DNA from 4 places in the Paenarthrobacter sp. CC6 genome. Region 3 is predicted to be linked to each of the others. Evidence: riboswitches for the same ligand, from Rfam matches in the RefSeq annotation. Region 3 holds a riboswitch; each other region holds the start of a gene.
The links. Region 3 has a riboswitch for cyclic di-AMP ahead of PV760_RS20985 (hypothetical protein). Riboswitches for the same ligand answer to the same signal wherever they lie in the genome.
Positions count from the first base shown of each region.

Region 1: linked by a shared signal. The riboswitch ahead of PV760_RS21190 (NlpC/P60 family protein) and the one ahead of PV760_RS20985 (hypothetical protein) in region 3 are both predicted to bind cyclic di-AMP.
Region 2: linked by a shared signal. The riboswitch ahead of PV760_RS13290 (M23 family metallopeptidase) and the one ahead of PV760_RS20985 (hypothetical protein) in region 3 are both predicted to bind cyclic di-AMP.
Region 4: linked by a shared signal. The riboswitch ahead of PV760_RS17810 (C40 family peptidase) and the one ahead of PV760_RS20985 (hypothetical protein) in region 3 are both predicted to bind cyclic di-AMP.

Region 1 covers NZ_JARDAN010000036.1:5,141-8,254, reverse strand. Annotated here, with positions in the region: gene PV760_RS21195 (NAD(P)/FAD-dependent oxidoreductase) at 1-469, shown strand, start outside; gene PV760_RS21190 (NlpC/P60 family protein) at 574-1,365, opposite strand; cyclic di-AMP (ydaO/yuaA leader) riboswitch at 1,369-1,536, opposite strand; gene PV760_RS21185 (copper resistance CopC family protein) at 1,711-2,343, opposite strand; gene PV760_RS21180 (NCS2 family permease) at 2,458-3,114, shown strand, end outside.
Region 2 covers NZ_JARDAN010000011.1:50,654-53,767, reverse strand. Annotated here, with positions in the region: gene resB (cytochrome c biogenesis protein ResB) at 1-52, shown strand, start outside; gene PV760_RS13295 (SURF1 family cytochrome oxidase biogenesis protein) at 42-899, shown strand; cyclic di-AMP (ydaO/yuaA leader) riboswitch at 1,329-1,502, shown strand; gene PV760_RS13290 (M23 family metallopeptidase) at 1,506-2,324, shown strand; gene PV760_RS13285 (TrkH family potassium uptake protein) at 2,362-3,114, opposite strand, start outside.
Region 3 covers NZ_JARDAN010000034.1:23,392-26,505, forward strand. Annotated here, with positions in the region: gene PV760_RS20970 (DUF6480 family protein) at 1-188, shown strand, start outside; gene PV760_RS20975 (ATP-dependent DNA ligase) at 204-1,268, opposite strand; gene PV760_RS20980 (hypothetical protein) at 1,315-1,545, shown strand; cyclic di-AMP (ydaO/yuaA leader) riboswitch at 1,674-1,824, shown strand; gene PV760_RS20985 (hypothetical protein) at 1,840-3,006, shown strand.
Region 4 covers NZ_JARDAN010000020.1:60,271-63,384, forward strand. Annotated here, with positions in the region: gene PV760_RS17800 (HNH endonuclease) at 1-285, opposite strand, end outside; gene PV760_RS17805 (NlpC/P60 family protein) at 502-1,284, opposite strand; gene PV760_RS17810 (C40 family peptidase) at 1,379-2,053, opposite strand; cyclic di-AMP (ydaO/yuaA leader) riboswitch at 2,115-2,276, opposite strand; gene PV760_RS17815 (M23 family metallopeptidase) at 2,422-3,114, opposite strand, start outside.

The sequences.
Region 1 (3,114 bases), on a different contig from region 3:
ACGCAACGAAATCCTCCGCCACTTACGCAATTACGCGGCCAGCCACCATCTGGACGTACGCAGCACCACCAGGGCCGTCCGCCTGGATTTCCTGGGCGCGGACCCAACCCAGCACATCGGGTACGGGCTCGCCGCAAGCATGACCCGGAGCGGTCTCCATGCCTCTGGCCCCCTCGAATCCGCCCCGCGCCAGTGGGCAGTCCACACCGCCAACGGGATTCTCCTGGCAGACCATATTGTGGTCACACGCTGCGCCCAGAGCCAGCTGCGCCGCATGCTGGCCGAACTTGGAATCGCCGTCGGGCAGAACCTGGTCTCCGCGATGCGGGCAGTGGGGATGCACCTGGTGGGCGTGGGCGAGCTCATTACGCCCAGCCCCAAGGAAGTCCTGCGGCAAGCCAAGGCAGTGGGCCAGGCAATCTCCACCAAAGTGGCGCTCCCGGGCGGCCCGGGCATCGCCATCGCCTAGCCGGCATCATTCACGGCAGCCGCAACACGAATTTTAAACGCCAAAGGCCGGTGTCCTCGAAGATGAGCTTCGGAGACACCGGCCTCTGCGTTGAAGCGTGAGGCTTATGCGCCAGCGCGTACGTACGTGATGGGACCAGTAGCGGTCAACCAGCTGATCGGGTGGATGCCCGTCTGGTTGCCGTTGATGCCACCGCTGATTGCCTGGCCGTTGCCGATGTAGATGGCGACGTGGCCGGACTGGACGATCATGTCGCCCGGCTGCGGGTCGCTGACAACCTTGCCGTAGTTCATGAACTGCATGGGAGCGAGGTCGCCAACCGGAATGCCGGCGGAACCGAGGGCCCGCTCAACCATGGCGGTGCAGTCCTGCATGATGCCGATCTGGGCGTAAGCCGAGGCAACCATGGCAGCGTTGACGCCACCGGCAGCGGGAGCAGCAGCTACAGGAGCAGCAGCAGGTGCAACAGCGGCCGGAGCTGCAACTGCAGCCTGGGCAGCTACGGGAGCCGCAGCTGCGGCAGCGGTAACGGCAGCCGGCTTGGCAGCGGGGGCTTCAACTACAGGAGCCGGCTTTTCGATGACCGGAGCTGCAACGGAAGCAACAGCCGGACGCTCGAAGTTGACGGTAGCCGTAGAAAGAGCGGTAACAACCTTGGTGGGGGCCTCGGAAGCGGTCTCGGCGACCGTGGCGGGGCTGGCATCGCGCTGGACCGGAGCCTCTGCAGCGTGTGCAGCGACAGAGCCGGTCAGAACGAGTCCGGAAGCTGCTGCGATAACAGCTGCCTGGCGGCCAGCGCCGGAAGCGTTGCTGGCAACTGCCTTGGAGATGGAGATGAACGGATTAGGACGTACGCTGTCCGCCTTACGACGGCCGCGAAGAATGCGTGAAGACATGAAAGAGCCTCTCCCGATGCCTGCGAGGTTAGCTGTCGGATTCGGATGGGAGTCACCCGGCCACTATCCCCCGCTGTTCAGCGGAAGCTTCGTGACTTCACCCCAAGGCACGCTCGAAAGCGGCCCAAAATGGGTTCCCCGTCTCTGCCGTAGGTTTGTCTGCGAACGGATTCCGGACTGCGGCAGAGCTAGGCAATCAGGCCGGAAGTGCCCGCTACGTGGAACAGGCACAGGTACTACCGTACGCGATGATCCCGTCGAAGTCACATTTAAGTAACGAGGACTGCGGCTTTGGCGTGTCGCGGTAACCGAACCGAGATATTCGCAGCTACGTAGAAAAGCCCGCTATTCCGCGGCTTCCGGGCGGTTTTCGTCATCCGAGCCGGCAAGTTTCCTGCGGGCTGTAACGGCAAGGAAGATCACGAGCGCAACCGCAACAACCGCAATGACAACAATGCTCCAGGGGAACGGCTGGGACGCATCTGCGGCGGGCGAACTGCTGGCTGTTCCCGGAGGCGCCGTACCCGCGGACGGCACCGTTCCCGAGGTGGCCGAAGCGGACGCCGAGGGGGCGGCCGAGCCGCTTGCCGCCGTCGTGCTTCCCGCTGTGGCCGTGAACTTGAAGGTGCCCTCGATGGGGTGCGAATCGGAGCTGACAACGCGCCACACCACCGTGTACTCCCCCGCCGGCGCGCCGGCCCGGAGCTTCTGCACGGCCTGGCTGTCGATGATCTCGACCGGCCCGTCTGCCCAGTTCTCGCCGCCGGAGGTTACGGAGACGCCCGATCCGATGGCCAGAGGCCGGTTGTTGAACGTAATGGAGACCGACGCCGGCACTTCAGCCACGGTTGCACCGTTCGCCGGCGCTGTGGATTCCGCGACGTCGTGCGCGGACGCCGGAGCCGCGGAAAACAGCAGGGCAGACGCGAAGGCAAGGGCGGCGACGACGGCGGCCAGAAGCGGGCGGATGGTACGCATGGGGCGGTTTCTCCTAGTGTTGGCTTCCTTACAGACTAGGGGAATGGTCCGAAGCTCCCACATTCAACGGCATAGGATTTGAGAGCACACTCCCCCCAATACCCGGAGACCTTCATGCTTAAACAAGGTTCTGCAGTGGACCGCTATTTCAAGATTTCCGAACGTGGCTCCACGTACTCAAGGGAAATCCGTGGCGGCTTCGCGACATTCTTCGCCATGAGCTACATCGTTGTGCTGAACCCGCTGATCCTCTCGGGGGCAGACTCCAGCGGAGCTTCCCTGGGCTTCACCGCGGTCGCAGCCACCACGGCGTTCGTCGCCGGCATCCTGACCATCCTCATGGGCGCCTGGGCCAAGCACCCCTTCGCTGTGGCTACCGGGCTGGGCGTGAATGCGTTCGTCGCGGTTACCGTGGCCTCGCACCCGCAGCTGACCTGGCCCGACATGATGGGCCTTGTTGTCCTCTCCGGTGTCACGATGCTCATCCTTGTGCTCACCGGCTTCCGCACCGCGGTTTTCAAGGCTGTGCCGGAGGCGTTGAAGACGGCGATCGTGGTGGGCATCGGCTTGTTCATTGCCCTGATCGGCCTGGTGAACGCCGGTTTCGTCCGGCGCATCCCGGACGCTGCGGGCACGACTGTTCCGCTGGGCCTCGGTGTTGACGGGAAGCTCATGGGCTGGCCCACTCTGGTGTTTGCCGTCGGTTTGATCCTGACCATCGCCCTGGTGGTCCGCAAGGTCCGAGGCGCCATCCTGATCGGCATCGTGGTC
Region 2 (3,114 bases), on a different contig from region 3:
CGCACTGCTGGTCGGGCAGTGGCAGCTCCAGGAGGACCCCGGTGGCGTATAGGTTCCTGCTGTCCTGGCGTTGGGCCGGTTTCCTGATGATGGCAGCACTGTTCGCCGCCGCGTGCATTGGACTCGGGAACTGGCAGATGGATCGTCGGAATCAGGCCGTGACAGAGATCCGCAGGGTCCAGGAGAACTATGACAAACCCCCCGTGCCGTTCAAGGACGCCAGTACATACTTCGCCGTTGCCGACCCTGAGGCGAAGTGGACGACTGTATCGGTGACGGGCTGGTACCTTGCGCAGGACCAGAGAATCGTCAGGAACCGGCCCAACAATTCCGCCGCCGGATACGAGGTTCTGGTCCCGTTCCGGTTGAGCTCCGGTGAGACGATCGCGATCAACAGAGGATGGCTGCCGATAGGCAATGACCGGCCCGGATACCCCGACGCGGTGCCCGGCCCGCCGACCGGTGAGGTTGCAGCGGTCATCCGGATCAAGCCGTCCGAACCTGATCTCGGCCGTGACGCGCCCGAGGGCCAGCTGGCCAGCATCGACCTGTCCCATTACGGGAGGCAACTGGATTACCCGCTCATGACGGGCAGCTACGGGGTGATGGCCTCGGAGTCTCCACCACCGTCCGTGGCCCCCCAGCCACTCGCCGCACCCGCCGTCAAGGAAGGCTCGAACCTGTCCTATGCCCTGCAGTGGATCACCTTTGGAGTTCTGGCGTTCGTCGGCTTCGGATACATGGCTCGGCAACAGGCCCGGATCGGGCGCGAGGAATCCGACATGCCGGAGAACACGGCGGACCCGGCTGAAGCCGTTCAGCAGCCCCGGGTTCCCTCCCGGCCCAAGCGCTCCGGCTCCGAAGAAGAAGACGCCCTTCTGGACTCCATGGGGCTCTAAGCCCCCCGCCCTGGGCCGGTCGACAGTGGCATCCAGGCTGTCACACCGACAGGCCCCTGGGCGTGGGTGTCCGGTTCTACCCTCCTCCGCAGAAACGAACCGCGTACTCGTAAGAGAACACCAGGATCCTTCAGCTGGCCCCGACGTGCTCCGCGGCACCGGGACCTCAATCACAAGGGCTCCGTGGTGGCATGCCCCGGTACCGGAACCATCCCGAGGTGGGGTTCGTTGACACCATTGGCTGCACATCTGACGACATGCCCAGATGTTGCTGTGGTCCGGACCGCCGGAAGCAGCACCCCGCCGGGTTCAAGCCCCGGTGCCGCCCAGCGCCGTGTCACGAAATTGTAACGATGACGCTTTGTGGCTACTATTAGTTCAGGTTTTTCTGTACTAAAACCCTTGATGCCGTACGCTCAGCCCCGCCGGCGGCATCAAACGACTATCCCTTTTCACGGCGGGGGTGGAGGACCCACAATCGGCAGCCAGCCTGCCTTGGGGTGGAGCCGCGACGCCGGTGGTCAGATGGCCACCGGGTCAGCGGCCGGGCATTTTCCTTGGCTCGAACCCGACAGCTAACTTCGCAGGCGAACGAAAGGATCCCCTTTGACTTCCTCATCCCCCCATGGCCGGCGCCGAAAACCAACCTCGGGTCCCTTCCCCCGCGCGTCTGCCCCGACGACATCCCCGACTACGCCGCAGCACCGGGGTGTGCCGGCCGCCGGGCCAGGCGGGAGTCGGCGCAAACAGGTCACCGCTGCCGCCACGCTGAGCGTCGCCGCGATCCTGACGGCCTCACTCACCGCAGCCCACGCCGGCCCAGCCCCCACCGGAACAGCCACCGGTCCCGCCGTGCAAGCCTCAACGGCACAAGCCTCCAGTGCACCGGTTCAGGCCTCGGCCGGGGCATCCATCAGCTATGAACGGCCGGCTGTCACCACCGAGCAGGCGCCGGTTCCCGCACCGGCCAAGGCCCAGGTTGCCGCCGCGGGCACGGCAGCACCGAAGGCTGTCGCTGCCGCACCCGCTGCTTCCTCTGCCCGGCTCGGCGCGCCGCTGGCCAGCATGTCGGTCACTTCGCCGTTCGGTATCCGCTCCAGCCCGATCAGCGGCTCCGGGGAGCTCCACACCGGTCTTGACCTCGTGGCAGCGTGTCAGACCGCAGTATTCGCCGCGGGCGCTGGAACGGTCGTGGAGGCCGGTTGGTCCGCTTATGGAGGCGGAAACAGGATTGTGGTGGACCACGGTAACGGCCTGAAGAGTACTTATAACCACTTGGCGTCCATCGAAACCTCTGTCGGGGCGACCGTGACCGCCGGCCAGCGGCTTGCCGCGGCCGGGACCACCGGAGCCTCTACCGGCTGCCACCTGCACTTCGAAGTACTCCTGAACGGTCAGACGGTAAATCCGCAAGGCTGGATCTGACCCGGATGGGGGCACCTCCCACCCTCCAGGGGCGGGGTCAGCCAATGATCGGTCGCTCTTCGGGGTAGTGGTACAGCTGGCTGCGTTGGCGCAGGGCCAGTGCAGCGGCCAGGGTGACGGTGCCGACGCGCCCGGCGAACATCAGAGCCGATAAGACGTACACCCCGATTGGCGGCAGCTCGGCACTGAGGTTGGTGCTCAGTCCCACGGTGCCAAAGGCCGAGATGGTTTCGAACAGTACCCGGTCAAGGGAGGCCCCGCTGATCTGCAGGAGCAGAAAGGCGGCGACGGACACAAGGGTGGCTCCTGCGACGATCACGGAGATCGCCACCCGCATGGTGCCCTGGGGAATGGTGCGGCCATAGACCTTCACGTCGGCATCGCCGCGGGCTTCGGCCACTATGGCCAGGAACATGACGGCGATGGTGGTCACCTTGATGCCGCCGGCTGTGGAGGCCGACCCGCCGCCGGCGAACATGAGCGCGTCGGTGAGGAGCATCGTGGTGGATTCCATCTGGTTCTGATCCACCAGGTTGAAACCGCCCGAGCGTGTCATGACAGAGGCAAAGAGCGAATGGATGACCTTCTCGCCGGCCTCCAAGGTACCGATGGTCCGAACGTTGTCCCACTCCATGACTGCCCACAGGACCGTACCTGCCGCGAGCAGGATGAGGGAGACCTGGATGGTGAGCTTGGTGTGGAGGTTCCACTTCTTCCAGTTCAGCCCGTTCTGCCGGAGGACCATGACTACCGGGAAGCCCAGGCTGCCGAGGAAAACGCCCAGCATCAG
Region 3 (3,114 bases):
CCGACGCGGACAGCATCCACGAAGATCCCGACATGCGCCAGGACGAGGACGACGACCCCGCTTCCTCGGCCAATCCCGACCCCCTGGATGGAAACGTCACAGGCCTCGAGCCAGGCGGCGGCGTGCCCCCGGGAGAAACCCCGCCCGCCGAAGGCAGCATGAGCAGCGACCAGGGGCACGAGGAGTAGTTCCCCGCCGGGCCACTACGGCAGGCTCAGGATCTCCCCAAGGTCGTACTCCGCAGGCTCTTCCAGCTGCGAGTACGTGCAACTTTCAGGAGTCCGGTCCGGCCGCCACCGACGGAACTGCGTCGTGTGGCGGAACCGGTCACCCTCCATGTAGTCGTAGGCCACCTCGATCACCAGTTCGGGGCGCAGCGGCACAAAGGAGAAGTCCTTTCCGGCGCTCCACCTGCTCTGCGCCCCGGGCATCCGTGACCCCCCGGGCGAATCGTCCTGCTTGGCCCACTCGCCCCACGGATGGTCGCCGAGCTCCACTTGATAGGGCTCAAGCTCCGCCACCAACGCCTCCCGCTTTGCCATGGGGAATGACGCCACGACGCCGACGTGATGAAGCCGGCCGGAGTCGTCGTAGAGCCCCAGGAGCATCGACCCCACAACTTTCGCGGTCTTGTGCCAACGGAACCCGGCCACCACGCAATCGGCTGTCCGCTCATGCTTCGTCTTGAACATCACCCGCTTGTTCGGCTGGTAGGTGCCGTCGAGCGGTTTCGACAGCACGCCGTCGAGGCCTGCTCCCTCAAGCTGCACGAACCATTCCTTGGCGCGCCCCAGGTCCGTCACCGCAGGCGTTACGTACACAGGAGGCCGGGCGTCGGCGAGGGCTTTCTCCAAGGCCGCGCGCCGCTCGGCGAAGGGCCGGCCGGTCAGATCCTCGTCGCCGAGGGCAAGCAGGTCGAACGCCACCAGGGACGCCGGCGTCTTCTCCGCAAGCATCCGAACCCGGCTGTCCGCGGGATGGATTCGCTGCTGCAGCACCTCGAACTCAAGCCTGTTGCCCTGGATCAGGATGATCTCGCCGTCCACAACGCACTTGTCCGGAAGGTTCTTCTTCAGCGCTTCCACCAGCTCCGGGAAGTAGCGGGTCATGGGCTTCTCGTTGCGGCTGCCCAGGACGATGTCGTCCCCGTCCTTGAAGACGATGGTCCGGAATCCGTCCCATTTGGGCTCGTAATGCCCAACGTCGGGGATGTTCGGGACGGACTTGGCGAGCATGGGCGAAACGGGCGGCATCACTGGTAGGTCCATAGCTCATGTCTACCGGCCAGTACGTGCCCAAGGCTAGTGTTGGCGGATGGACATCTTGGCCGTGTTGGCAGCAGTGCTCGGAGTTCCCGCGCTCATGGGCGCGCTTTGGTACTGGATTGCGCGGGAGAACAAGCGCGGCGTCCGGCGGGCCGCAGCAGGCGGCATGCTGGGGATCGCAGACGAAGTCTTCCGCCCTGCCACACATCAAGCCCACCAGGTCCGGAAAATCGAACACGAAATCCCCGCCCCCGCACCGGCCCCGAAGCCTAAGCGGTAGCACCCTCCCGCGGGGGCAGAACTACCGCCCGTTACATTAATGTGACTTTACTTTCCGCCTCCTGTACGGTCGTAGGGCGACCCGATCTCCGCTGGGCCGCTTCTGGATTGACGCCGGGCTCTGCCGCAATCCAGGATCCGCCAGACCCGCGGCAGAGACGGGGGACCCACAGTTTCCCGGGCTTGTTTTCTCCGCAAGCCCTTGGGGTGAAGCCGCCACGCGCGGCCGGACGGCCTCGTCCGAACCCGACAGCTAACCTCGCAGGCGTTGAGAGGCACAACCATGTCCCCAACCATGGATAACCCACGCCGCGCGCAACTCGAGCGCGAGCGCACCAAGCCAACCGGACGCCGTCGGGCCCAACCCAGCGGATCCCCGGAACCAGCCACGACGGCGATCCCCACCGTAACGGCACCCACTCCGGCATCACCCGCTACGGCTGCGCCCACCACGCGGGCTGCGGCCCGGGCCGCTGAGCGTGAGCGTGCGGCAAGGGCTGTGATCGCCCCTGCCGAGCCGAAGGCAGCCCCTGCGCTTCCGGAGCCGGCAACCGCAGGCCCGGAGCCGGCAACCGCAGCGATTCCGGTAGTCGAAGCCGCGCGGGCCGCAGCTCCGGCATCCACCACACCAGGGCCTCCCACGTCAGCCATTCCCGTGGTTGCCGCACGCAAGGCAGCCACCCGCGGGGAAGCCGGAGCCGAAGCGGCTGCCCCGGCCCCGGCGGCATCCCGCAAGACACCTCCGCCGGTGACGGCATCAACCCTCGGCACCACCTCCTCATTTGGCCGCGAACCCCAAGCTGTTCTGCGGAAAGCCGCGTCGGTGAAGCACATGAGCCAGCGCATGGCAGTGGTTGCCGGAGCACTGGGCCTGGTACTGACTGCGGGAACCGTCGGGCAGGCACTGGAGCTTCCGTTCTTCGGTCAGGAAAGTCCGGCCCAGGAAGCCAGCGGCGGCCAGAGTGGCGAGGACCGCCAACCGGGCTCGGCAGCCCCTGCGCCCCGGGCTTCCTACACCACAGCGTCCTCCCCGTCGTCGTCGGGTCAATCGTCATCCGAAGCAGGCCAACCGGCCACGGTACCGGAGGCACCTGCGGCGGTTTCGCCGTCGTCGGTTCCTTCACCGCACGTCTCACTGGCAGACCCCGTCTGGGTCCCTTCTGCGTCCGCCCCGGCAGTCGCAGCGCCGTCCCCCGTAGCCGGCACTCCGGCTCCGACCCAACCTGCGCCGGCGCCCGGCGACGTGCCCTCGGACACGATCACGACGCCGCCGGCAACACCGACGCCCACCACGACGCCGACGCCGACCACCACTCCCACGCCGACCCCGACGCCAACACCGACGGGAACGCAAACGGCAAAGCCCCGGCCCACCGGCAAGCCCACCGCAGGCACGTCGCCTCAGCCGCAGGCGTCCACCTTGGAATCGCTCCTTGACGCCGCACAGAAGGCACTGCAGTGAGCACGCGGTTGCCCCGCACCAACGTGCACGCCGGCTGGCACGGGCGGTACTGCAGCAGCAGCCGCACGGCAACGTTCCGGCACCGTTTGGGCCGCTGGAGTTGCCAGC
Region 4 (3,114 bases), on a different contig from region 3:
GACGTGGTCTATGGTGTGGGCTGTTTTCCCGCAGTAGGCGCAACGGTGACCGTCGCGGCGAAGAACCCCGCGGCGACTCACGGCAGTGATCTTGTTGTACTTGGGGCGGATGTAGCGGTTAAGGAGGATCACGGAGGGGCGTCCGAGAATCTCCTGTGGCCCGACGACAGGCTCGTCGCCTTCGGCCACTACGCTTGCTTTCCCAGTGAGCACAAGGACCAGCGCCCGGCGGAATGTTATTACCGCCAGCGGTTCATATCCAGCATTCAGAACGAGTGTGCGCATGCACGTACCTCTTCACGGCCGCACCCGTCAGGGGCACGAGGGCCGGCTGCCCTCTGCATGTACGGGCTGTGGATCGACAACACAAGGGTAAGCACTTATATGCCGTATCAACGAATTTATTTGTCGTTTCGCTCACAGTGTCGGCAAAAGTTCACGCGTGATTAAAGCAAAACACCCCGCAGGCATCTGCCTGCGGGGTGTTCCGGGAGCTGATTGTCAGCCGTTGACGCGGATGAAGACCGGGCCGGAGCCGACGTTGACGCTGAACAGTGCCGTGGTGGATCCGTTCCATCCACCGTGGACTGCCATGCCGTTGCCGACGTACACAGCAATGTGTGCCTGTCCGGCCAAACCGCCGTTGGCGTAGTAGGCGAGGTCCCCGGGCTGCGCTTCTGCTGCACTCACGGTGCGGCCCAGCGAAAGGTAACCGGCGGGCCAGTCGTGGAAGTGGATTCCCACTGCTGCCAGGGAGTTGGTGACCAGCATGGTGCAGTCCTGCGTGACACCGAGCTGGGCGTACGCGGCGGCAGCAATTGCCGCGCCGAGTCCGCTGGACGCAGCCGGAGCAGCCGGTGCAGGGGTGGCAGTGCTGACGGCCACTGAGGCGTTCGTGGCCGGAGCCGCGGTGGCGGTGGACTTGGTCGATGCCTTGGCCTCAACCTTTGCCGGGGTCTCTTCAACCACGGGAGCCGGAGCTTCCACGGTGGTGACCACGGGACGCTCGTAAGAGATGGCAACCGTGGAGTCCGCAGCGATGGTGGCCTGGGCAACAGACTGGACATCGAGGGCGGAGGTCGACGTCGATTCGCGGTCGACATTCGTCTCAGCAGCATTGGCAGCGATACCGCTGGTCAGCACCAAGCCTGAAGCTGCGGCGATGACTGCTGCCTGGCGGCCGACGCCACCGGCGTTGACGGTGACGGCCTTTGCGATGACGGCAAGCGAGCTGGTCTTGGGGGCCTCAGCGCGGTGCCGTGCAACTTTGTGTGCACTGGTCATTGTTTTCTCTTTCGTATCCGCAGGCAGTTGGGGTACCTGTGGGTAGTGGGTCAGCTGGCAGGGGTACGTCAGCCGGCCCCGAATCGGGTTGTTTCTAGCGGAGGGTGAAGAACGAAGATGTGCCGGTGGAGGCCACGGAGTGCAGCAGGGTTCCCTGGCCCGGGTTCAAAGCACTGATCATCATGCCGTTGCCGACGTAGATGCCTACGTGCGCACCGCCGTTCTGCATGACCAGGTCACCGGGCTGGGGTGCGCTGGTGGGCTTCATGGCCGTCCAGGCGTTGACGCGGGGGATGCTGATGCCGGCCTGGGCGTAGACCCACTGGGTGAAGCCGGAGCAGTCCCAGCCGCTCGGAGTAGTGCCGCCCCATACGTAAGGCGAGCCGATTCCTGTGTAGGCAATCGCTGCGAGCCCGGATGCTGCCGCGCTGGAGGCGGACTCCTTGGCTTCGGAGGACTGGGCAGTGACTGCAGTGGCTTCATCCGCCGTGCGCTCTGTGACCAGGGCCGCACGCTGGACAACCTTGGGGGCTTCCTTGGTGGCCACGACGGGGCTCTCGAAGGAGACGGTGGCTGTTGGCTCTGCAGTGACCACTGCGGTGGCAGCCAGCTGCTGGGTGCTGGAGACTTCCGAGGTGGAGACGTCGGTGTCAGCGGCGTGAGCCGGCAACCCGACAGTAAGGACGAGGCCTGAGGCTGCTGCCAGCACGGCGGCCTGGCGGCCAACGGTACCGGCGTTCGAGGAAACAGCCTTCGAAAGAGTGTTCAACGGGTTCGAACGAACCGATTCAGCGCGATGGCGCGCAGGGGTAGTGCGTGATGACACGTAGGTAGCCTCTCCCAATGCCTGCGAGGTGAGCTGTCGGATTCGGATGGGAGTCATCCGGCCGCGCTGCTTCACTGGGAAACTTTGCGACTTAACCCCAAGGCCTTCATTCGAAGACCAGAAGTGGTTCCCCCGCCCCTGCCAGACGATTTTGCGAACGGACCTCGAGTGGTGGCAGAGCTAGGCAATCCACTCAAGTGCACCGGCCCCCTAAAAAGCCGATGCGCTCTGAAGGTTATAACAATTGAAAGCGAATGTCACATTCAGGTCACGAGGCCTGTCATCAATGCGAGAGAGCACCATCAACTGGCTTAGAGCCAGCCCATGGGGTCAACGACCTCGCCGTTGACCTGTACTTCGAAGTGGAGGTGGCAGCCGGTGGAGGCGCCTGTGGTGCCGCTCAGGGCTACGGTGTCCCCGCGGTTGACCGTCTGGCCCACCTGGACGTTGAAGGACGACAGGTGGTTGTACGTGGTCTCCAGGCCGTTGCCGTGATCCACAACCACGCGGTTGCCTCCGCCGTACTCGTGCCACCCGGCAAAAGTAACTTTGCCTGCTGCAGCTGCATGCACGGCAGTTCCGCATTGGGCCACGAAGTCCTGGCCGCGGTGGAAGTCGCCGGTGCCGCCCGTGAGGGGGCTGACGCGGTAACCGAAGGGGGAAGCGGTGGTGAGCGTGTCGAGGGGGCTGCCCAGGGTGCCCACGGAAGAAGCACGCTGGATGCTGCCGGCCGACTGGGCGCTGAGCAGTTGCTTCAGTTTTCCGTCAGGGTCCGCAGCGGTGGCTACAGCTGCGCGGCTGAAGTCGATTTTGGCTGATGCTGCCGCGGAAACCTCGGGCTGGCTTCCCACAGTGCCGCCAACGGCCAGGGCAGATTCGGACTGTCCCGATTCCGAGGTGGCCATGACGGGGCTGGTGGCCGGCAGGCCGACAGTCAGGGCAAGTCCGGTGGCGGCAAGCGCAACTCCGGCCTTCTGCCCGACGCCACTTGCTGCGGCGAAGTC